2 regions of the Arsenicicoccus sp. UBA2120 genome follow, and region 2 is predicted to be linked to the other one. Evidence: riboswitches for the same ligand, from Rfam matches in the RefSeq annotation. Region 2 holds a riboswitch; the other holds the start of a gene.
What was found. A riboswitch is a leader RNA that binds a small molecule or an ion and turns the genes downstream of it on or off. The one in region 2 is predicted to bind cyclic di-AMP.
Positions count from the first base shown of each region.

Region 1: another riboswitch for cyclic di-AMP. It lies ahead of B2P18_RS18515 (C40 family peptidase); the one in region 2 lies ahead of B2P18_RS06140 (transglycosylase family protein).

Region 1 covers NZ_DCYC01000109.1:27,224-30,951, reverse strand. Annotated here, with positions in the region: gene B2P18_RS18515 (C40 family peptidase) at 1-792, opposite strand, end outside; cyclic di-AMP (ydaO/yuaA leader) riboswitch at 793-937, opposite strand; gene B2P18_RS18510 (metal-dependent transcriptional regulator) at 1,117-1,827, opposite strand; gene B2P18_RS18505 (pyridoxine/pyridoxamine 5'-phosphate oxidase) at 1,919-2,668, opposite strand; gene B2P18_RS18500 (hypothetical protein) at 2,717-3,091, shown strand; partial or broken gene B2P18_RS18495 (citrate synthase 2) at 3,099-3,728, shown strand, end outside.
Region 2 covers NZ_DCYC01000042.1:3,889-21,130, forward strand. Annotated here, with positions in the region: gene B2P18_RS06140 (transglycosylase family protein) at 380-1,186, opposite strand; cyclic di-AMP (ydaO/yuaA leader) riboswitch at 1,191-1,378, opposite strand; gene B2P18_RS06145 (serine/threonine-protein kinase) at 1,661-3,568, opposite strand; gene B2P18_RS06150 (CBS domain-containing protein) at 3,650-4,078, opposite strand; gene B2P18_RS06155 (alpha,alpha-trehalose-phosphate synthase (UDP-forming)) at 4,260-5,870, shown strand; gene otsB (trehalose-phosphatase) at 5,873-6,655, shown strand; gene B2P18_RS06165 (LacI family DNA-binding transcriptional regulator) at 6,724-7,770, opposite strand; gene B2P18_RS06170 (glycoside hydrolase family 13 protein) at 7,827-9,716, opposite strand; gene B2P18_RS06175 (sugar ABC transporter permease) at 9,713-10,675, opposite strand; gene B2P18_RS06180 (ABC transporter permease subunit) at 10,675-12,219, opposite strand; gene B2P18_RS06185 (sugar ABC transporter substrate-binding protein) at 12,315-13,649, opposite strand; gene B2P18_RS06190 (ABC transporter ATP-binding protein) at 13,953-15,026, shown strand; gene B2P18_RS06195 (hypothetical protein) at 15,158-15,331, opposite strand; gene B2P18_RS18875 (transporter substrate-binding domain-containing protein) at 15,717-15,860, opposite strand; gene B2P18_RS06205 (DUF4032 domain-containing protein) at 16,016-17,242, shown strand, end outside.

The DNA.
Region 1 (3,728 bases), on a different contig from region 2:
CAGGCCCGTGGTGCGGCCGGTGCGCGGCGAGTCGTACATCATGCCGCCGCCGGCGTAGATGCCCACGTGGAAGGCCGGGGAGCCGAAGAACACGAGGTCGCCGGGCTGCGGGGAGGACACGCGACGGGTCGCGCGCTGCTGAGCGGCAGCGGTGCGCGGGATGGACTTGCCGTTGGCGCGGAAGACATAGCTGGTGAAGCCCGAGCAGTCGAAGCCGGCCCTGGTGGTGCCGCCGTAGCGGTAGTAGATGCCGGACAGGCTCGCGGCGGTGCGGAGCACCCCACCGCCGGCGACGGCGCGCGGAGCTGGGTTGGCGGCCTTCTTGACGACCTTGCGCGCGACGGTGCGGCGCACGGCGGTGCGGGAGGCGCGGGTGTAGGTGCGGTTGACGCGTCGCACCGCGGTGCGACGGTAGGTGCGCGAGGTGCGGGTGTACTTGCGCTTGGTCGAGTAGCGCTTGCGCTTGACCGTGGCCTTCTTGCGCTTGACGGCGGTGCGCTTGGTGACGGTGCCGCGGACCTTCTTGAGCTTGGACTTCTTGACCCCGGCGAGCGAGACGCGGCCGAGCTGGCCGACGGCGGCGACGGAGGGGGCAGCGACGCTGACCGGAGCAGCGGCAGCGGCCGGGGCGGCCGTGGCGGGCATCGACGCGGCGATGACCATGCCACCGGTGGCGGCGACGACACCCGCGACCTTGGTGGCCGGCGCGGCGGCGTGCTTGGCCGCCTTGATCAGGAGACTGGCGGAGGAGACGTCGGCAGCGCGGTGCCGACCGGGGGTGCTAATGGACACAGTTGACCTCTCGAACGCCTACGAAGTTAGCTGTCGGGTTCGGGCGGAAAGGTATGGCCCGGCCACTCTCGTGGCTTCACCCCGGGACGCTTGCGCGCCAAGGTGGGTCCCCCGCTCCTGTCAGCGGAATAAGCAGAACAGCAGAAGTGACAGGACTCGGCGTCTCCTGCTGCAGCCCCTCCAGGGGGAGAAGGGCCGTGAAAGAAGGTAACGGACACCCCCGGGATTGTCACGTTCAGATCACAGGCAGGTGAATCACAGGCGCCCTCCGTGGGTACGGCTGCTAGTGCCCGCACCGGACACACATGCGTGCGATAACCACTCTCAGTCGGACGTCACGGTGTCCACGAACACATGGCTCGCCACATCCACCGGGAGCGAAACCCCCTGCGAGTCAGTGGAATTCACGCCCACGACGATCACCCGGTCGCCCTCCGAGGTCACCCGAACCCGGCCACCGGGCAGCGCTCCAGCGGCCGTCAGCAGGCCGAGAGCCTCGTGATCCACCTGCACCGGCTCGCCGATCCGACGGACCGTGACTGTGACGGAGGTCACGGAACCATCCACGACGGAGTGCAGCGGGACCAGTCCGGGGTCCTTGCCGTCCGTGCCGACCGACCCCAGCTCGTCCAGACCGGGGATCGGGTTGCCGTACGGCGAGACGTGGTCGTCGCCGATGAGGCCGAGGATCTTGCGCTCGACCCGCTCGCTCATCACGTGCTCCCAGCGGCAGGCCTCGTCGTGGACGTGCTCCCACTCCAGGCCGATCACGTCCAGGAGCAGGCGCTCGGCGAGGCGGTGCTTGCGCATCACGCGCATCGCCCGAAGCCGACCGTCGGCGGACAGCTCGATCTCGCGGCTGCCGGCCACGTGCAGCAGACCGTCCCGCTCCATGCGGGCGACCGTCTGGGACACCGTCGGCCCGGCGTGACCGAGTCGCTCGGCGATGCGGGCGCGCAGGGGCTTCACGCCCTCTTCCTCCAGCTCGTAGATCGTGCGGAGGTACATCTCGGTCGTGTCGATCAGGTCAGTCACGGGTCAAGCCTGCCACGCGCGCCTGTGGACTTGCTTTGCGCCGCGCACGACGCAGCGCCGCCCGGCACGAGGACGGGCAGGATCGGGCAGATCAGGGCATCTTGCGGTGCCGCCGCCAGGACGCGGCGTCGTCGAGGTCGCCCTCCCCCACCCTCTCGTAGGCGATGCGGTCGTGCAGGCGCGACGGCTGACCGGCCCAGAACTCGATCTGGTCGCACGCGATCCGCCAGCCGCAGAAGGACGGCGGCATCGGGATCTCGGCCTCCTCACCGTCACGGGTGAAGCGGGCGGCCTGCTCGGCATACCGCCGCTGCAGCTCCTCCCGGCCGTCGACCGGCGAGGACTGCTCGGACGCCCAGGCGCTGACCTGGGAGCCCCAGGGCCGGGTGCGCCAGTAGCCCTCGAGCTCGTCCCCGTCCAGCGGCACCGCCCGACCCCGGAACCTGATGACGCGGTAGAGCGCGGACCAGCGCAGCGTCGCCGCCACCCGCGGCTGCTCGCCGATCTGGCGCGCCTTGGTGGAGCCGCTGTCGGTGATGAACCCCGGACCGGCGGGCGTGAAGAACTTCATCAGGACGGGACGCACGTCCGGGAGGCCGTCCGCACCGACCGTGGCCAGGTCGAGGCAGTCGGGCTCGGTGTGCCCGCCGCTGGACGCGTCGTGGGCGACGGCCTCCGCGAGCCAGGTCGACGCGAGCGACCAGGGGCTGTCCCCCAGCGTCGCCTCGTCCAGACCCGTGCCGGCGTAGTCGACCCGCCGGATGCCCTGCACCCCCGCGCCGCGCGTCCCCTGGCCCTGCTCGTCCGTCGCCCGCGGGTCGGTCACGTCGTTCTGCGTCATACCCCGAGACTAGGCTGACCCGGTCACCGCGTCCTGAGGAGGTCCGTCATGGCACGAGGCAAGGTCGGCGCCGTCAACAACCTGGTCAAGCTCGGCGTCAAGTACGGCCCGATCGTCTACGAGGCGGTCAAGCACGGCAAGGAGCCCGCGCGCGAGCTCGCCGAGCGGCAGGTGGCGCGCAGCAGCGCCCGCCGGCGCGCCCTCGAGCACGCCCACCACCTCGTCGACGGCTCGGTCCTCACCGTCTTCGACGGGGACCAGCGGCTCTTCGTCGTGTTCAACGGGGACACGCCCGTCGCTTCGCACCCGACGAGCAAGAAGAAGACGTTGCAGGCCCTCATCGACGGTTACGACCTCGACAAGCGGGTCCGGCCGACCCCCAGACGCCGTATGACGCCGCGGGTCAAGCGCACGGGTGGGTGACCGCGAGGTGGGCGGCACAGCCGACTTCGTCACCGAGATCGCCGAGGCCGATCGCGACAGCGGCATCCTGCGCTATCGCGGGGTCGACCTGCGCGAGCTCGTCGGCCACGTGCCGTTCGAGCAGGTGTGGGGGCTGCTCGTCGACGAGGCGCTGCACCCCGGCCTGCCGCCCGCCGAGCCCTTCCCGCTGCCGGTGCGCACCGGTGACGTGCGGGTCGACGTGCAGAGCGCCCTCGCCCAGCTCGCCCCCGTCTGGGGCTTCCACCCGCTGCTCGACATCGACGCGACGCAGGCCCGCGAGGACCTCGCCCGGGCCTCGGTGATGGCCATGTCCTTCATCGCGCAGTCCGCGCGGGGCGAGGACCTGCCCGCCGTCCCTCAGCGCGAGGTCGACCGCGGCCGCTCGATCGCCGAGCGGTTCATGATCCGGTGGCGCGGCGACCCCGACCCGCGGCACGTGGGGGCGGTCGACAGCTACTGGGTCACGGTGGCCGAGCACGGCCTCAACCCCTCGGCGCTGACCGCCCGGGTCATCGCCTCCACGGGCGCCGACGCGGCGGCCTGCCTGTCCGGAGCCGTCGGGGCCATGAGCGGCCCCCTCCACGGCGGCGCGCCACGCCGGGTCATGTGGATGCTC
Region 2 (17,242 bases):
TGCTGAATTTCGGGGGTATGTAGTTGTGCCCGAGACGGAGAGGTTCTCTCCGCGACAAGCCGCCGGGCCCGGAGGGGCGGCGGCGACGTCAAGGAGGACTCTAGGGCCCGTTATACGTTCGAGACAAACCACAGGTTCGACTCAGGCTTCGGTGGTGGTCGCTCACAGTGACCAATCGCCCCCGTGATGGTCCGCTCTAGTCCCGGATGTCCCCTTGTTTCCGTTACGTACGGTGCGTCTTTGTGGGATGCGTCACATCTACGTCGTGAGCGTGTCAGTTCGCGTCGGAAACCACATGTTCGGACGCGCACAAGCGTGTGGGGGTCGACCCGATCGGGTCGACCCCCACACGTGAGGTGATGCGTGCCTGAGGCTCGCGTCAGCTGGCCGGGGCCATGAGCTTGGCCCAGGTGACCGGACCGGGGTAGCCGCTCACGTCGGAGCCGCTCCAGCCCAGGGACTTCTGGAAGGCCGCGACCGCCGCCTTGTCCACCTGGGTGAACGTCGGGCCCGCGCCGACCTTGTAGAAGCTGCCGAAGCCGTGCGCCTGCAGGCGCTTGCCCAGCAGGGTCACCGCGGCGTCCTTGTCGCCCAGCACGAACGCGCTGGCGCCGGGGTAGGACGAGGCCGAGCCCTGCGAGGTGGCCTTGGTGGTCGAGCGCTTGGTGGTCGCGCGCTTCGGCGCGGCCTGCTCGACGACCTTCTTGGAGGTGGAGCGCTTGGTGCTGCGCGGCTCCGAGGAGGACACGACCTTGCGCTCGGTGGAGCGCGAGGCGCGCGAGGTCGTGGCCGGGCTGCTGCTGTCGGCGCCGCCGCCGCTGCGGGTCAGACCCGCCTTGCGGGAGCAGACGGGCCAGGCGCCGGGGCCCTGAGCGGCCAGGACGCGCTTGGCGACCCGGATCTGCTCGGCCTTGGACGCCGAGGCGGCCGAGCCGGAGCCGCCGTAGGCGCGCCAGGTGCTGCCCTTGAACTGCAGCCCACCCTGGTAGCCGTTGCCGGTGTTGATGGACCAGTTGCCGCCGGACTCGCAGGCAGCGACGCGGTCCCAGACGCCGTCTGCGGCCTGAGCGTTGCCGGCGGTGGCGATGCCGCCGCCGACGGTGAGGGCAGCGGTGGCGAGGCCCGTCGTGGCCCAGCGGGCGGTGCGACGGGTCGAGGAGATGGCGTGACGAGGTGCGTAGCGCACAGAGATCCTTTCCTGACGACGCCTGTGAAGTGAGCTGTCGGGTTCGGACGGTCAGGTGTCCGGCCGCAGTAGCGGCTTCACCCCAAGACCTGCTCGCGCAGGTCGGCACACGCTGCTCTCGCAGCTCGTGAGTGGGTCCTCCACCAGCACCCCAGGACCCGGACGATGGATGGTGTCCGGCGACGATGCCCGTCGGGTGCTGCTCGGCGCAGCGGGCATGTCCTACATGTGAATTCGGGTCTATACAGTTGTGCCCCGAGACGGGGGATGGCCCCCGCGACACACCTCGACCGGGTCCTGCGGACGTCGGCCTACGGCGCTCGTCGACCATAGGCACGTCGCGCCGGCGATCCCAAACCCAGGCCCCCGTCTCGGCGTGTTTACCCCCCACCTGGTGGATCGGGACGACGACGTCTCCACCCCACCTGGACGCCGACCAGGGGTGTTATCACCCGCGCGGCGCCGGCTCGGACCTCAGAACTGCCAGTCCACCGTGCGGCCGGTCAGCGGGTCGCCCTGCAGCGGCCACCACACCGGCACGCCGTGCCGCAGGAGCGCCCACAGCCCCAGCCCGAGCACGGCGGCCACGAGCAGCGCCGTCACGATCTCCCGGGTGAGCTGCCCCGGGGTGAGGCCTCGCATGAGCATGCGCGAGCCGCGTCGCAGCGACACCCCGCCCGCGCCCCACCAGCAGGACCAGCACCCCACGAGGGCTCCGACCGCCAGCGGCACGGCCCCGGTCGGCGCCTGCGGGACACCGACGAGCGAGCTGCCCAACGACACCGCGAACATCACGGCCACGGTCACGAGGATCCCGAGCAGCCCGGTGGCGAGCGTACTCACGGCGGCGGCCAGCAGCTGGAAGGGGCTGCGGGCGACCGCCACCGCGACGTCGGTCCCGCGCGCCCCGCCCGCCTCGTGGCGCCGCAGCACGGTCGCGGTGACCGAACGGTCGACCGTGCGCGCCAGCACCGACCACACCAGCGCCAGCCCCACGGCGATCATCGGCCAGGTCGTAGCCAGCGCCGCGACGGCTCCGGTGAGGCCGATCAGCTGGGCCGTGCGGGCCGGCTTGCCGACGCGCGGGTCTCCCACCGGCACCGGCGGCCGCTGGTCCTGACGGGGCTCCAGGCCGTATGCCGATCCCCCGGCGCCAGGCGGGGTCGTCGCAGCAGCGGGAGGGAAGGTCTGGGCGACGGGCTGGCCCGCGGGGTGGACCGAGGCAGCAGGACGCGACGGCGCCAGGCTCGGCGGTGCCGAGGCCGGCGGCGCCATCCGCGGCGTGCGACGGATCGGTGCGTAGGGCGACGCTCCGGCGAGAGGCCGACCCGCCTGCCCCTCGCCTGCCAGACCCGCGGCGAGCCCTGCCGCACCGCCGGCGGCACCACCCAGCGGGACGGCCGGCATCACGCGCGTCGACCCCTGGCGCGGTGGCTGCTGTCCCGCGAGCTCCGTTCGGGCAGCGAGGGACTCGGTGGGCGGCGCGATGGTCTGGGTCACGGCGGGGAGCACCTCGGTGCGGCCGCTCGGGCCGGTCGCCAGGTGCGGGGCCTCCCCGTGCGCGAGCTGCTCCAGGGCAGCCAGCACCGTGCCTGCCGACGGCCGGTGGGCGGGGTCGGGCGCGAGCGCCGCGGCCAGCAGCGGTCGCATCCGCTCGTCGACCCCCGTGAGGTCGTGCTGCCCGGACCGCACGCGGTCGAGGATGACGTCGACCCGGCCTCGCCCGAACGGCGGGGCGCCGGTGGCGGCATACGCGAGGGTGGACGCCCAGCCCCACCAGTCCGTGGCCTCGGTGACCGGCGCGCCCTCGAGCACCTCCGGGGAGAGATAGCCGGGGGTCCCCATGACGAGCCCGGTGCTGGTGAGCCGCACGTCGTCCGCGACGTGCGCGATGCCGAAGTCGATGACCACCGGGTCGTCGTCGACGACCAGCACGTTGCCGGGCTTGAGGTCGCGGTGGACCACACCGGCGGCGTGGATGGCGCCGAGCGCCTCGTGCAGCCCGCGCGCCAGGCGCAGCAGGGCCTCGCCACGGAACGGTCCGTGAGCGGTGACGTAGTCGTCGAGCGGCGGCCCGGGCGCGTAGCGCGTCACGATGTAGGGCCGCGCCCCCTCGGGATCGGCGTCGAGCACCGCAGCCACGCGGGGGTGCTGCACCCGCTCCAGCGTCGTGACCTCGCGCGCCAACCGGGCCCGCGCGTCGGGGTCACCGGCGATGTGCGGGCGCAGGGCCTTGATGGCGACGGCCCGGCCCGCGCGGTCCAGGCCGAGATAGACGACACCCATGCCGCCCTCCCCCAGCAGGCCGGCCAGGCGATAGGGACCGAGGGTGTCGTAGGCCGCGGGCAGCCCGGCGGGCGGCGTGGTCGACGACGTGCTCATGCCCTCCACGGTACGTGCTCGTGGTGAACCGTCGCTGAGACCACCCGCCGCCCGGGGTGACGGTCCGGCTACTACTGGCTGCTACTGGTTGATGTAGCCGACCAGGTGGTCGCGCTCGTCCTGCAGCTGGCTGATCCGGTGCTTGACCACGTCGCCGATGGTGACGATCGCCGCGAGCCGGCCGTCCTCGATGACGGGGACGTGGCGGATGCGGCGCGCGGTCATCGACCCGGCGAGGTCCTCGATCTCGTCGCCGAAGGAGCAGGTGTGCACCTCGACGGTCATGATCGTGGAGACCGGCTCCTGCAGGACCCCGGCCCCGGACCGGCCCAGGTGCCGCACCACGTCGCGCTCGCTGACGATGCCGGAGACGCTCGTGCCGTCGTCGCTGACGACGACCGCGCCGATGTTGTGGTCGGCGAGGAGCGTGAGCAGCTCGCCGACGGTGGCGTCCGGTCGCATGGTGACGACGTCGGAGCCCTTGGACTTGACCACGTCGGAGATCTTCATGTCGAGACCCTAGGCCCCTGCCCCCGCGCGCGCCAGAGGGACCCCCGCCTAGAGTGGCACTGCGCCGGGTAGGTGCAGGACCGGCGTGCCCGTCGGCCCGTCATACGACACCCGGCCCGCACGCCAGGATGCCCAGGCGCACCACGACGACCCGGGCGACACCAGAGGAGCTGATCGCACCATGGCGGACACCGCCGCACGGTACGACTTCGTGATCGCAGCCAACCGCCTCCCCGTGGACCGCGTCGTCGGCGAGGACGGGCAGGTCGAGTGGCACCGCAGCCCCGGCGGCCTCGTGACGGCCATGGAGTCCGTCATGAGCGGGCGCGACGGTGTCTGGGTGGGGTGGGCCGGCGAGCCCGGCGAGGCGCCGGAGCCCTTTGACGAGGCGGGCATGCGGCTGCATCCCGTGCCCCTGTCCGAGGACGAGATCCAGGGCTACTACGAAGGATTCAGCAACGACACGCTGTGGCCGATCTATCACGACGTGATCGTCCCCGCCCAGTTCCACCGCAAGTGGTGGCATCAGTACCGCGAGGTCAACGAGCGGTTCGCCAAGACCCTCGCCGAGGTCGCCGAGGAGGGCGCGACGGTCTGGGTGCACGACTACCAGCTGCAGCTCGTGCCGGCCTTCCTGCGTCAGCTGCGACCGGACCTGCGGATCGGCTGGTTCGACCACATCCCCTTCCCGCCGGTCGAGCTGTTCGGACAGCTCCCCTGGCGCCAGGGGATCCTCGAGGGTCTGCTCGGCGCGGACTTCCTCGGCTTCCAGCGCCCCGGGGACGCCGAGAACTTCCTGCGCGCCTGCCGTCGCTACCTCGGTATGACGGTCAAGGGTGACGTCATCCACGTCGGCAAGGCGACCGGCGGGCACGACGTGCGCGCCGCCGCGGTGCCGATCTCGGTGGACTTCTCGAGCATGGACGAGCTGTCCCGCCGCCCCGAGATCAAGAAGCGTGCCAAGGAGATTCGCGAGTCGCTCGGCAACCCGAGCGCGCTCCTGCTCGGCATCGACCGGCTCGACTACACCAAGGGCATCCGGCACCGGCTCAAGGCCTACGAGGAGCTCCTCAAGGACGGCTCGCTCGACGGCGCCGACACGACCTTCATCCAGATCGCGACGCCGAGCCGCGAGCGCATCGACGCCTACATCGACCTGCGGGAGCACGTCGAGGGCGCGGTGGGGCGCATCAACGGCAACTACTCCGCGATCGGCTCCCCCGCCATGGAGTACCTCCACCAGGGCTACGGCCGCGAGGAGCTCGCCGCACTCTTCCTCGCCGCGGACGTGATGGTCGTGACGCCGCTGCGCGACGGCATGAACCTCGTTGCCAAGGAATACATCTCGTGCCGCCACGACAACGGCGGGGCGCTGCTGCTCTCGGAGTTCACGGGCGCCGCGGAGGAGCTGCGCGAGGCCTTCATGGTCAACCCGCACGACGTCATCGGCCTCAAGCGCACGATCATGGACGCCATCAACTCCTCCCCCCAGGAGCGCTCGCGCCGCATGAAGGCCCTGCGTCGCCGGGTCCGCCGCAACGACGTGCAGCACTGGGCCTCTGCCTTCCTCGACGCCCTCGAGGCCGCCCCGCACAAGCCGTCACGGCACGGGCCGCAGACCGAGCAGGCGCAGCGGCGCGAGCAGGAGGAGCGGGCCCAGCGCGAGGAGGACGCCCGTGGCGCCCAGGCCGCGCGCGAGGCGGAGCGTCGGTCCGAGCGGGACGAGCGCGACGAGCGGGACGAGCGCGACGAGCGCGACGGCAACGGCCGTGACGGCAAGGACGGGCGCTGACGATGGACGCACAGCTGCAGTCAGCGATCGACGAGCTCGCCTCTCGCGCAACGATCGTCGTGGCGACGGACTTCGACGGCGTCCTGTCGCCGCTCGTCGAGGACCCCATGGCGGCCCGCCCCCTGCCCGGCACGGTGGAGGCGCTGCGCGCCTTGGCTCGTATGCCGAGAACCACGGTGGCCGCCGTCTCCGGACGGGACCTCGAGACCCTCGGCGCCCTGACCGGCCTGGTTGACCTCCCGGACGACGAGCGCGTGGTGCTGGTCGGGAGCCACGGCGCCCAGACCTCGCGCCCCGAGGCCGGCGTCCATGCGCTCAGCGACGCCCAGACCATGGCCCTGCGGGCGCTCGACGCGGCGCTGACGGCGATCGTCGAGGCCCACCCGGGCACCCGCATCGAGCGCAAGCCCGCCGCGGTGGTCCTGCACACGCGCGGCGTCGAGCAGTCGGTGGCCGACTCGGCCACCGCCGACACCGTGGCCATGGCGTCCCAGCACTCCAAGGCCCACGTCATGCCCGGCAAGTGCGTGGTCGAGCTCTCGGTCGTGGACAGCGACAAGGGCTCTGCCCTGGTCGATCTCGCGGCGTGGTGCGGAGCGGACGCGGTCTACTACGCCGGCGACGACGTGACCGACGAGCGGGCCTTCGCCCGGCTCGGCGACGCCGACCTGACCCTCAAGGTCGGCGAGGGCGACACCGTGGCCCGGCACCGCGTGGCGTCACCGCAGGAGGCCGCCGAGGTCCTGGAGGCGTTGGTCGAGGCGCGGGCCCGTCATACGGCCTGAGCCCCTCCCCCAAGCTCCCCAAGGCCCCAGATCGTGAGGGTTTCCTCCAAGAATCGTGGAGGAGACACTCACGATCCTGCAGGAGCGGGACCTGCAGGGGGGCGGCGCGCGGCCGGGGCCGTCGAGGCGCGGACGACCAGCTCCGGCTGGAAGAGGTACTCGGTGCGCGGCACGGGGTTGCCGGCGATCTCGTCGAGCAGCGAGCGCACCGCGGCCTCCCCCATCGTCACGACCGCCTGGTGCACGGTGGTGAGCGGAGGGTTGGTGAAGGCCATCAGCGCCGAGTCGTCGTAGCCGATCACGGAGACGTCCTCGGGGACCCGCAGCCCGCGGGCCCGCGCCGCGCGGATCGCCCCGAGCGCCATCAGGTCCGACCCGCACACGATCGCCGTGCACCCCTTGCCGATCAGTCGGGTCGCGGCAGACGCACCGCCCTCGACGCTGAACAACGTGGCCTCGATGAGGGAGTCGACGTCGGTGCGGCCCAGCTGCCTCGCCATCACCGCGCGGTAGCCCTCGATCTTGCGGATCACCGGGACGTAGCGCTCGGGACCGACGGCGAGACCGATCTCGGTGTGCCCCAGCTGGATCAGGTGGGTGAGCGAGAGCTCCATGGACGCCACGTCGTCGTTGGACAGGAACGGCGCGTCGATCCCCGGGTAGTAGCCGTTGACGAGCACCAGCGGCAGCCCGGCGTCGCGCAGCCGCTGGTAGCGGTCCGGGCTGGTCGTCGTGTCGGCGTGCTGCCCACTGGCCACGATCATCCCGGCGACGCCGCGGTCGAGCAGCATCTCGGTGTAGTCGTCCTCGTGCATGCCGCCGGGCGTCTGGGTGCACAGCACCGGGGTGTAGCCGTGCACCGCGAGCGCCGTCTCGATGATCTGCGCGAGGACGGGAAAGATCGGGTTGTCGAGCTCGGGGACGATGAGGCCCACGAGGCCGGCCGTCTTGCGCCGCAGCTGCAGCGGCCGCTCGTAGCCCAGCACGTCCAGCGCCGTCAGCACCGACTGACGCGTCGACTCCGCGACGTAGGGCTTGTTGTTGAGGACACGGCTGACCGTCGCCTCGCTCACCTTGGCGTGAGCGGCGATGTCCACCAGGCGTGGTGGTCGCATGTGGTCTCCCTCGAGGACGGTCAGTCGGGTGGGTGCCGGCGTCGTGACGGCCCGCGTCACCAGGGCGTCTCCGGAGCTCCGGGCCAGACCCACACCGACACCCCCGGCCCGTCCGCCGCGAGGGTGATCGTGCCACCCTCGCGACCCAGGCGGGTGCCGTATGCCGCGACCGCCGCCTCGACGCCGGGGAGGTGACGCGTCGAGAGCCGGATGGGGGCGTGGGCGCCCCTGGACACGTGCACCAGGGCCGTCTGGTCGGGGTGCTCCCGCAGGAAGGTCAGCGAGTCGCCGTCGGCGTGGACCCACCGCAGACCACCTCGGCGCAGCGCCACGTGGTCGACCCGCAGGCGCACCAGTGCCTGATAGGCCTCGAAGATGTCTGTGTCCCAGCAGGACTCGTCCCACGGCATGGGTCGGCGTCCGTCCTCGCCCGAGTCACCCTCCATGCCCACCTCGTCCCCGTAGGTGATCATCGGGATGCCCGGCATCGTCAGCAGCAGCCCGGCCGCGGCGACCACCTGCCGGGCGTCCTCGCCGACGAGGGTGCGGACACGAGTGGTGTCGTGGCTCCCGAGCAGGGTGAAGGAGTGGGCGCGCACGGTCCAGGGGGACTGCGCCATGAAGTCGTCCACCGTCTCGCGGACGGCCTCGCCCCCGAGCCGGGGCACCCTGAGCGGAGATCCGAGGAACTTGGGGGCGAATCCCTTGTCCCGCAACCAGGTCCACACGGGCCGCGTGAATCCCGCGTAGTTCATCGCACCGTGCCACCCGTCCCCACGGATGTCGGTGCTGAAGTCGTGGACGTGCTCACCGACCAGGAGCGACCCCGGCGCGGCCTCGTCCACGGCCCTGCGCATCTCGCGGGCCACGGCGTGGTTGTGGTCCTGGGCGCCGTGACGTCCGGTCATGTTGGCGACGTCGACGCGCCACCCGTCCAGGGCGTAGGGCTGCGCCAGCCAGCGCCGCACGACGCCGTCGGGGTCGACGAGCACGCGACGCCACAGCTCGTCGCTGTCGTAGTTGAGCTTGGGCAGCGACGGGACGCCCAGCCAGGAGACGTAGCCGCCGTCGTCGCCCCACAGGTAGAACCAGCGCTCCGGCGAGTCGGGCTGCGCCACAGCGGTCTCGAACCACTCGTGCCGAGCGCCGGTGTGATTGGTCGTGAAGTCCCCGAGGACGCGCAGGCCGCGCCGGTGGGCCTCGAGGGTGAGCCGGGCCAGCGCGTCGTCGCCGCCCAGCAGCGGGTCCACGTGCTGGAAGGTGTCGGCGTCGTACCGGTGGTTGGACCGTCCGGGGAAGAAGGGGGTCAGGTAGAGCACGTCCACGCCGAGGCGCTCGAGGTGGTCGAGATGCTCGCGTATGCCGTCCAGGTCGCCACCGTAGAGCTGGTCGCCGATGATGCGACGGTCCCGCGTGACCGGCTCCTCCCAGCGGGCGGGGACGGCCCACTCGGGCGTGGGGCGCGCGTCCGCCCCGGCGGACCGAGCGAAGCGGTCGGGAAAGACCTGGTAGACGACGGCGTCGAGCGCCCACTCGGGCGGCGGGGCGTCGGTCGCGACCAGGCGGAAGTCCGCGGCGTCCGGGACGTCGCGGTCGTGCAGACCCGTGCCGTTGAGCCACTGGTAGCCGGCGGGTCCGCCGGAGAGCAGGAAGCGGTAGCCCGTCACGGGGTTGTGGACGACCACCTCGGCCTGCCACCACGTCTCGTGCTCGTCCTCGTGGACCACGACAGCGTCGACGTAGCGGCTCTCACCGTCGGGGGTGGTGCGGACGTGCACCGTCGTGACGCGGTCCGAGGCGTCCTCGGGCGCTGGCACCCGCAGCCGGATCTGGACCGTCTGGCCGAGCGCCGGGGCCTGGGTGGACACGTACAGCGGTGAGCCGTCGTGGTGGGGCTGGTCGAGCAGCCCCACCACGACGGTGTCCTCGGTGAGGGCCCGGGTCACTTCACCGAGCCCTGGGTGAGGCCGCCGACGAGCTGCTTCTGGAACAGCGCGTACAGAGCCATCACGGGAAGGGAGCACAGCAGCGAGCCGGCGGCGAAGAAGCCGAACTTCTCGTTGGCGTCACGTCCCTTGGACAGGGCGCGGAGCCCGACGGCCAGGGTCTGGTTGTCGACGTCCGTCAGGAAGACGCTGGCGAGCATGAACTCGCCGAACAGTCCGACGAAGGTGATCATGAACACCGTCACGAGGATCGGCATGGCCAGGCGCAGGATCATCGTGAAGAAGACCCGCGCGTGGCTGGCGCCGTCCACGATCGCCGCCTCGTCCATCTCCTTGGGCACCGTGTCGAAGTAGCCCTTGAGCAGCCACACGTTGCCCATGGCCCCACCGAGGTAGGCCAGGATGAGGCCCCACGAGGTGTTGAGCCCGAACTCCGGCATGACGTCGGAGATCTTGGCGAAGGTGATGTACATCGCCACGAGCCCGAGCGTCGCGGGAAAGAGCTGCAGCAGGAGCAGGCCGAGCATGCCCTCACGACGCCCGCGGAAGCGCATGCGCGAGAAGGCGTACGACGCGCACGCCGAGATGAAGGTGCACAGGAGCGCGCCGACACCGCAGATCAGCACCGAGTTCTTGAACCAGCTCCAGTAAGGACGGCTCGGGTCCGCGCCGAGGGACTTGAAGTTCTCCAACGAGAAGTGTCGCGGGATCAGGTCCGACGAGGCCAGCTGGCCCGACGGGTTGAGGGCCGCGGAGACGAGGAACAGGATCGGGAACAGCGCCCAGACGAGGGCGATGATGCCGAGCACGTGTCGCCACCACTGGGACCCGCCCTCGGCCCCGCCTGCCCGCGGCTTGGTGAGCTGCTGCTTCTCCTCCGGGGGGAGGGTGGCCGCCACCGGGCCGCGGACGTCTCCCACGCCGGCCGTGCTGTTCGTTCCGGGGTTCAGCTGGCTCATCACTGCACCTCTTCCAGGGACTTGGTGGCGCGGAACCCGGGCAGGGCCTGGATCGCCACGAGCGCGAAGATCACGACGGCCACGGCGGATGCGAGACCGTAGTTGGGGGCCGCGCCCGAGAAGGCCAGGCGGTAGGCGTACGTCACGAGCAGGTCGGTGCTGCCCATGCCCGCGCTGCCCCCCTCGAAGGGACCGCCCTCGGTGAGCAGGTAGATGAGGGTGAAGTTGTTGAAGTTGAAGCCGTAGGACGCGATCAGCAGCGGTCCCACGGCCACCATCAGCAGCGGCATGGTGATCCGCGTGAGGGTCTGGAAGGAGCCTGCCCCGTCGATCTTGGCGGCCTCCTTGACGTCGCTCGGGATCGACTGCAGCGCACCGGTGCACAGCAGGAACATGTACGGGAAGCCCAGCCACAGGTTGGTGATCAGGATGGCGACCTTGGCCCAGAACCCGTCCCCGATCCAGTCGATGTTGAGGCCGGTCAGGGTGTTGATGAGCCCGTAGTCCTGGTTGAACATGCCTCGCCACAGGAGCGCGGTCACGAACACGGGGATGGCGTACGGGAGGATCAGCAGGGTGCGGTAGACCGCCTTGCCCTTGAGGTTGGGCGAGTTGAACAGCAGGGCGATCAGCATCCCGAGGACGAAGGTGGAGATGACCGTGCCGCCCGCGAAGATGATGTTCCAGACGAACATCTTGAGGAACCCGGAGCGCATAGTGGAGTCGCTGAAGATCGTCGCGTAGTTCTTGGTACCGACGTTCTCCTGCCAGCCCTGGGAGAAGGACTGGCCGGAGCCGTCGGTCGCGACGTACTTGCTGTCCTGGGGCTTGTAGGTCAGCTTGCTCTTGGTGTCCGTCAGCGTGTCCGAGGCGGCGTCGTAGGTGATGGTCGCCCGGCCCTCGTACGCCGCCGAGAGACCCTGCATCTTGATGCCGCTGCCGTCCTTGCTGGGGACGGCGAACTGGCCGAGGTCCTTGGACCGCGCGTTGGCCTGCCGGCCCGTGAGGACCGTGTAGCCCTTGGCCTTCGTGATCTTGCCCAGCGCCGACTTCTCGACGTCGCTGTCGGCGAGGTCCGTCAGACCGTTCACGTCGCCGACGACGCTCTTGCCCTGCGGGTCCGTCAGCAGGAGGGACAGGGCGCCCGTCGTGGGGTCCGTGCCCTCCTTGACCGCCACGCTGGCCTTGTAGCGGGTCGAGCCAGGCACGACCTGGACGGAGTTGGCGACGATCTGCTTGACCGCCTCGTCCTTGGTGCCGAGGTGACCGTCACCGTAGTTGGTGAAGGACACCATGATCGTGAAGATGATGGGCCACACCTGCAGCGCCAGCAGGCAGAGCATTCCGGGGAGCAGGTACTTCATGGGCACGGCACGGCGGGTCGCGTAGACCGCGAGGATGCACAGGCCGACGAAGGCCACCGTGCTCACGCCGAGCCACATGCCCTGGGCCGACATGCGCGTCGCGATCCAGAAGACGAGCGCCATCGCCAGCGCGATGCCACCCCACTTCAGGACCAGCGCGGGGGCCGAGGTCCGAGACATAGGAGGGTCCTAACCAGTACGTCGTCGTAAAGGGGGTGGTGCAGGCATGCCGGCCCGCAGGGCGCGAGCCGGCATACCTGTCATGCGGGGCTCGGTCAGCCCTTGGCGATGTTGGTGGTGATCTCCTTGGCAGCGGCGTCCAGGCGAGCCTTGGGCTGGGCCTTGCCGGAGATGATGTCGGCGGTGGCGAGGCCGAAAGGCTCCCACACGGCGTTCATGGCCGGGATGTTGGGCATCGGAGCGCCGTCCTTGCCCGCCTCGAACCACGCCTTGATGTCCGGGTTGGACGCCGCGACCTCGTCGTAGGCCTCCTTGAGGGCCGGCGGGCGCTGCCCGGCCTCGAAGAGCGCCAGCTGGAGGTCCTTGCGCGGCACGTAGTTGGTGACGAACTCCTGCGCCATCTGCGCGTTCTTGGCCTTGGCCGAGACGTAGAACATCTGGACCCCGCTGAACGGCTTCATCGCGCTGCCGCCCTCGAGGGACGGGAGGTTCGAGATGGCGTACTTGACGCCGGCCTTCTTGGCGGGGGGGACCGACCAGGGGCCGGTGATCATGAACGGCACCTTGCCGGTGCCGAACAGCTGGTCCATGTTGGTGTCGTCGACGTTGGTCGACAGGACCTTCTGCTGGCCGAGCTTGGCGAGGACCTCGCCGCCCTTGACCGAGCCGGCGCTGTTGACCAGGACCTGCTTGGGGTCGTAGTCGCCGTTGGCGCCCTTGGCGAAGATGCCACCACCCTCGAAGGCCGAGAGGTAGGGGTAGGAGTAGTAGGCGTTGCCCTTCTTGCCCACGAACTGGATGAGCGGCTGCGTCGCCTTGCCGGCCTTGACCAGCTCCTGGCCCTTGGCGACGAGCTCGTCCATGGTCTTGGGGGCGTCGGGGGCGAGCGCGGTGTTGCGCAGCAGGCCGATGTTCTCGATGGCGTAGGGGACGCCGTAGATCTGGTTGTTGAACTTGGTGCCGGCCATGGCCTGCGGCAGGAACTTGTCCTGGGTGGCCTGGTCGAGCTGGATCGGGCTCACGGTGCCGTTCTGCACGAGCTCACCGGCCCAGTCGTGGGCGCCCACGACGATGTCCGGGCCCTTGCCCACCTTGGTGGCGTCCTTGAACTGCTGGCGGGTGTCGGTGGCGATCTGGACGGCGACCTTCACGCCGTTCTCCTCGCCGAAGGCCTGCGCGTACTTGGTGACGGCGGGGGCGCGGTCGGCGTCGGACCAGATCACGAGGTCGGCGTTGGCGTCGCGCGCCGCGTCCTTGGTGCTCATCGTGGTCGGTGCGGCGGCCGTGGCACCAGCGCTGGACGAGGCGGAGGCCGAACCGGCAGGCGTGGTGCTGGACGAGGTCGTGGTGGCGCCACCGCCGCCACAGGCGGTCATGAGCAGAGCTGAGGCACCGACGACGGCGACGGGCCCGAATGCACGCTTGTGCATGTCATCTCCCTTGATGTTGGTCTCACGCGAAGTGCGCGTTGGCAAGATCTTGCAGCATCGCCCGGTGGTTTGCAAGAAGTTGCAGGGAACCCGGGTCTAGAACGGTCCTAAACCGTTGCAGCCCCCTAGATCAGGGTCAGAGCAGGTCGACAGAGCTGCAACCTGTTGCATACTGGCCCGAGCGACAACGACGTCCGCCACCTCATCGGCAACGCCGGATCGCCTCCTGGAGCCCGCCGGGTTCCAGGACCCCCTTTACAACGGATCGTCCGGCACGTTCCTGCCGGTGAAGGAAGGCAGACCATGGCAACGGTCAAGTTCGACAACGCAACCCGTCTCTACCCGGGCAACGACAAGCCCAGCGTGGACCGGCTCAACATCGACATCGAGGACGGCGAGTTCCTCGTCCTCGTCGGTCCCTCCGGATGCGGCAAGTCCACGTCGCTGCGCATGCTCGCCGGCCTCGAGGAGGTCAACGGCGGCAAGATCTGGATCGGCGACCGCGACGTCACCAACCTTTCCCCCAAGGACCGCGACGTGGCGATGGTCTTCCAGAACTACGCGCTCTACCCCCACATGAGCGTCGCCGACAACATGGGCTTCGCGCTCAAGATCGCCGGCGTCGACAAGGGTGAGATCCGCAAGCGCGTCGAGGAGGCCGCCAAGATCCTCGACCTCGAGCAGTACCTCGAGCGCAAGCCCAAGGCCCTGTCCGGTGGCCAGCGTCAGCGCGTGGCCATGGGCCGCGCCATCGTCCGCAACCCGCAGGTCTTCCTCATGGACGAGCCGCTGTCCAACCTGGACGCCAAGCTGCGCGTCCAGACCCGCACGCAGATCGCCTCGCTGCAGCGTCGCCTCGGCGTCACCACCGTCTACGTCACCCACGACCAGGTCGAGGCCATGACGATGGGCGACCGCGTCGCGGTCCTCAAGGACGGCATCCTGCAGCAGTGCGACTCCCCGCGCCGCATGTACGACCACCCGGACAACGTCTTCGTCGCCGGCTTCATCGGCTCCCCCGCCATGAACATCATGGAGGTCCCGGTCGCCGACGGTGGGGTCCGCCTCGGGCAGCACACCACCCCGGTCCCCCGCGACGCGCTCAACGACGCCGGCCGCAAGGTGATCATGGGCGTCCGTCCCGAGGACCTCGAGCTGTCCAACGAGGGCCTGCCCGTGACCGTCGACGTCGTCGAGGAGCTCGGCGCGGATGCCTACGTCTACGGCTCCACCGACGACGCCCACGGCTCGGGCCAGATCATCGCCCGCGTCGACGGCCGCCGCCCCCCGATGAAGGGCGAGCAGGTCTTCTTCGCGCCCAAGGCGGACCACATCCACCTGTTCGACAGCGAGTCGGGCCTGCGCCTCAACGACTGACCCACCTCAGGTAGTCACATCCACCCGAGCTAGCACGCCAGGCGGATGTGACCGACCCAGGCGGATCCCCAGCGCGAGCGGCGGTCACCCCACAGCGGGGCGGCCGCCGCTCGCGGCAGTCGACCCTACGGTCAGGGCGCCGGGGTGAGGGGCTTGTCCTTGAACCACGGCTGGGCGGCCTTTGTGTAGGTCCCGTCCCGCTTGGCGATCGCGAGCCAGCCGTCCACGACCTCCTCCCAGACGACGTCGCCCTGCGGCAGGAGATAGCCCTTCTGGGAGAAGTCGAAGGGCTTGTCGGGGTGCACCGCGCACAGCCGCGCACAGCTGCGGGTGCGTCGACGCCACCCACACCGTCTCGGAGGCGTCCGTGGTCATGACGTCGGCCCGGCCCGCGATGATCTCGTCGAAGATCGTGTTGTTGTCCTTCCACCGGATGATCCTCCCCTGCGGGTAGTGCTTGACCGCGAACTTCTCGTTGGTGCCGCCGATGGGTGTGATCGACCGGACGCCGGGCCTGTTGATCTCCGCCACGGTGTCGTAGTTGGCGACCTTGCTGCACAACGTGATCGGCGTCTTGCCCTCGGTCAGCAACGGCTCGGTGAAGAAGGCCTGCTGCAGCCGGTCGGTGCTGATCGAGATGCCACCCATCCCGGTGTCGCACCGAGCCGTGAAGTCCGGCATGAGCGTCTTTCACGTCGTCGGGACCCACTCGACCTTGACGCCGAGCCGTGCGGCCAGGTCCTGCGCCATGGTCACGTCGATGCCGCTGTAGGCACCCGTCCGTGGGTCCTTGTAGGTGAAGGGGCGGTAGGCCCCGGTGGTGCAGACGCGCACGCTGCCTCACGGATGCGAATCACGGTGGCCCTCCTCGGCATACGGCGGTGTGTGCCGTTGAACCTAGACCCCCCGGTCGCGCCGCGACGAGGCTCGTCTCGCCCGCCAAGATGTGGCAACCGACGCCGGACCGGGTGTTCTGCCACGATGGGGGGATGGCGCTCGAGATCACCGCGGTCCGCCCCGACCCCGCCCTGCTGGACCTGCCCTGGTCCACCCCCCTGGAGGACTGGCCCGAGGAGCGGCTGGCTGCGCTCCCCCGCGGCATCTCCCGGCACATCGTGCGGTTCTTGCGCGCCCCCGAGGGCGTGATCGCGATCAAGGAGATCAAGGACGAGATCGCGTTCCGCGAGTACCACATGCTCCGTGCGCTCAACCGGCTCATGATCCCGTGCGTGCGCCCCTACGGCGTGGTCAGCGGACGGGTGGGCGCCGACGGCGAGCCCCTCGACTCCTGCCTGATCACCCACCACCTGCAGTACTCCCTGCCGTTCCGCGCGCTGTTCAGCCAGACCCTGCGCCCCGACACCGCGACCCGCCTCATCGACGCCCTCGCCGTGCTGCTCGTGCGCCTCCACCTGCAGGGCTTCTGGTGGGGCGACGTGTCGCTGTCCAACACGCTCTTCCGGCGCGACGCGGGGGCCTTCGCGGCGTACGTCGTCGACGCGGAGACGGGCGAGCTGCGCGACCGGCTGTCCGACGGGCAGCGCGACCACGACCTCGACATCGCCCGGGTCAACATCGCCGGCGAGCTGATGGACCTCGAGGCCGGCGGGCTGCTGCCCGAGGGCAACGACCCCGTCGAGATCTCCAACCAGATCATGGCCCGCTACACCCAGCTGTGGCACGAGCTGACGGGCGTCGAGTCCTACAACGTCGGCGAGCGGTGGCGCGTCGACGAGCGGATCCGACAGCTCAACCAGCTCGGCTTCGACGTGGACGAGCTGGCCATGTCCACCGACATCGACGGGACCACGCTGCGCATCCAGCCCAAGGTCGTCGACGCCGGTCACCACAGCCGCCGCCTCCTGCGCCTGACGGGTCTCGACGTCGAGGAGAACCAGGCCCGCCGCCTGCTCAACGACCTCGACGCCTATCGCGCGGCGCTGGACGTGCAGGGCGAGGACGAGGCCATCACCGCCACGCGCTGGCTCAACGAGATCTTCCTGCCGATCACCCGCGCCATCCCCGCCGACCTGCGCGGCAAGCTCGAGCCCGCCGAGCTCTTCCACGAGCTGCTCGAGCACCGGTGGTACCTCTCCGAGCGCAACGGCCACGACGTGCCGATCGGGCAGGCGATGGCCGACTACATCCTGACGATCCTGCCGACCAAGCCGGTCGAGGAGACCGTCGTCGGCGTCGACACGGTGGAGATGCCGGTC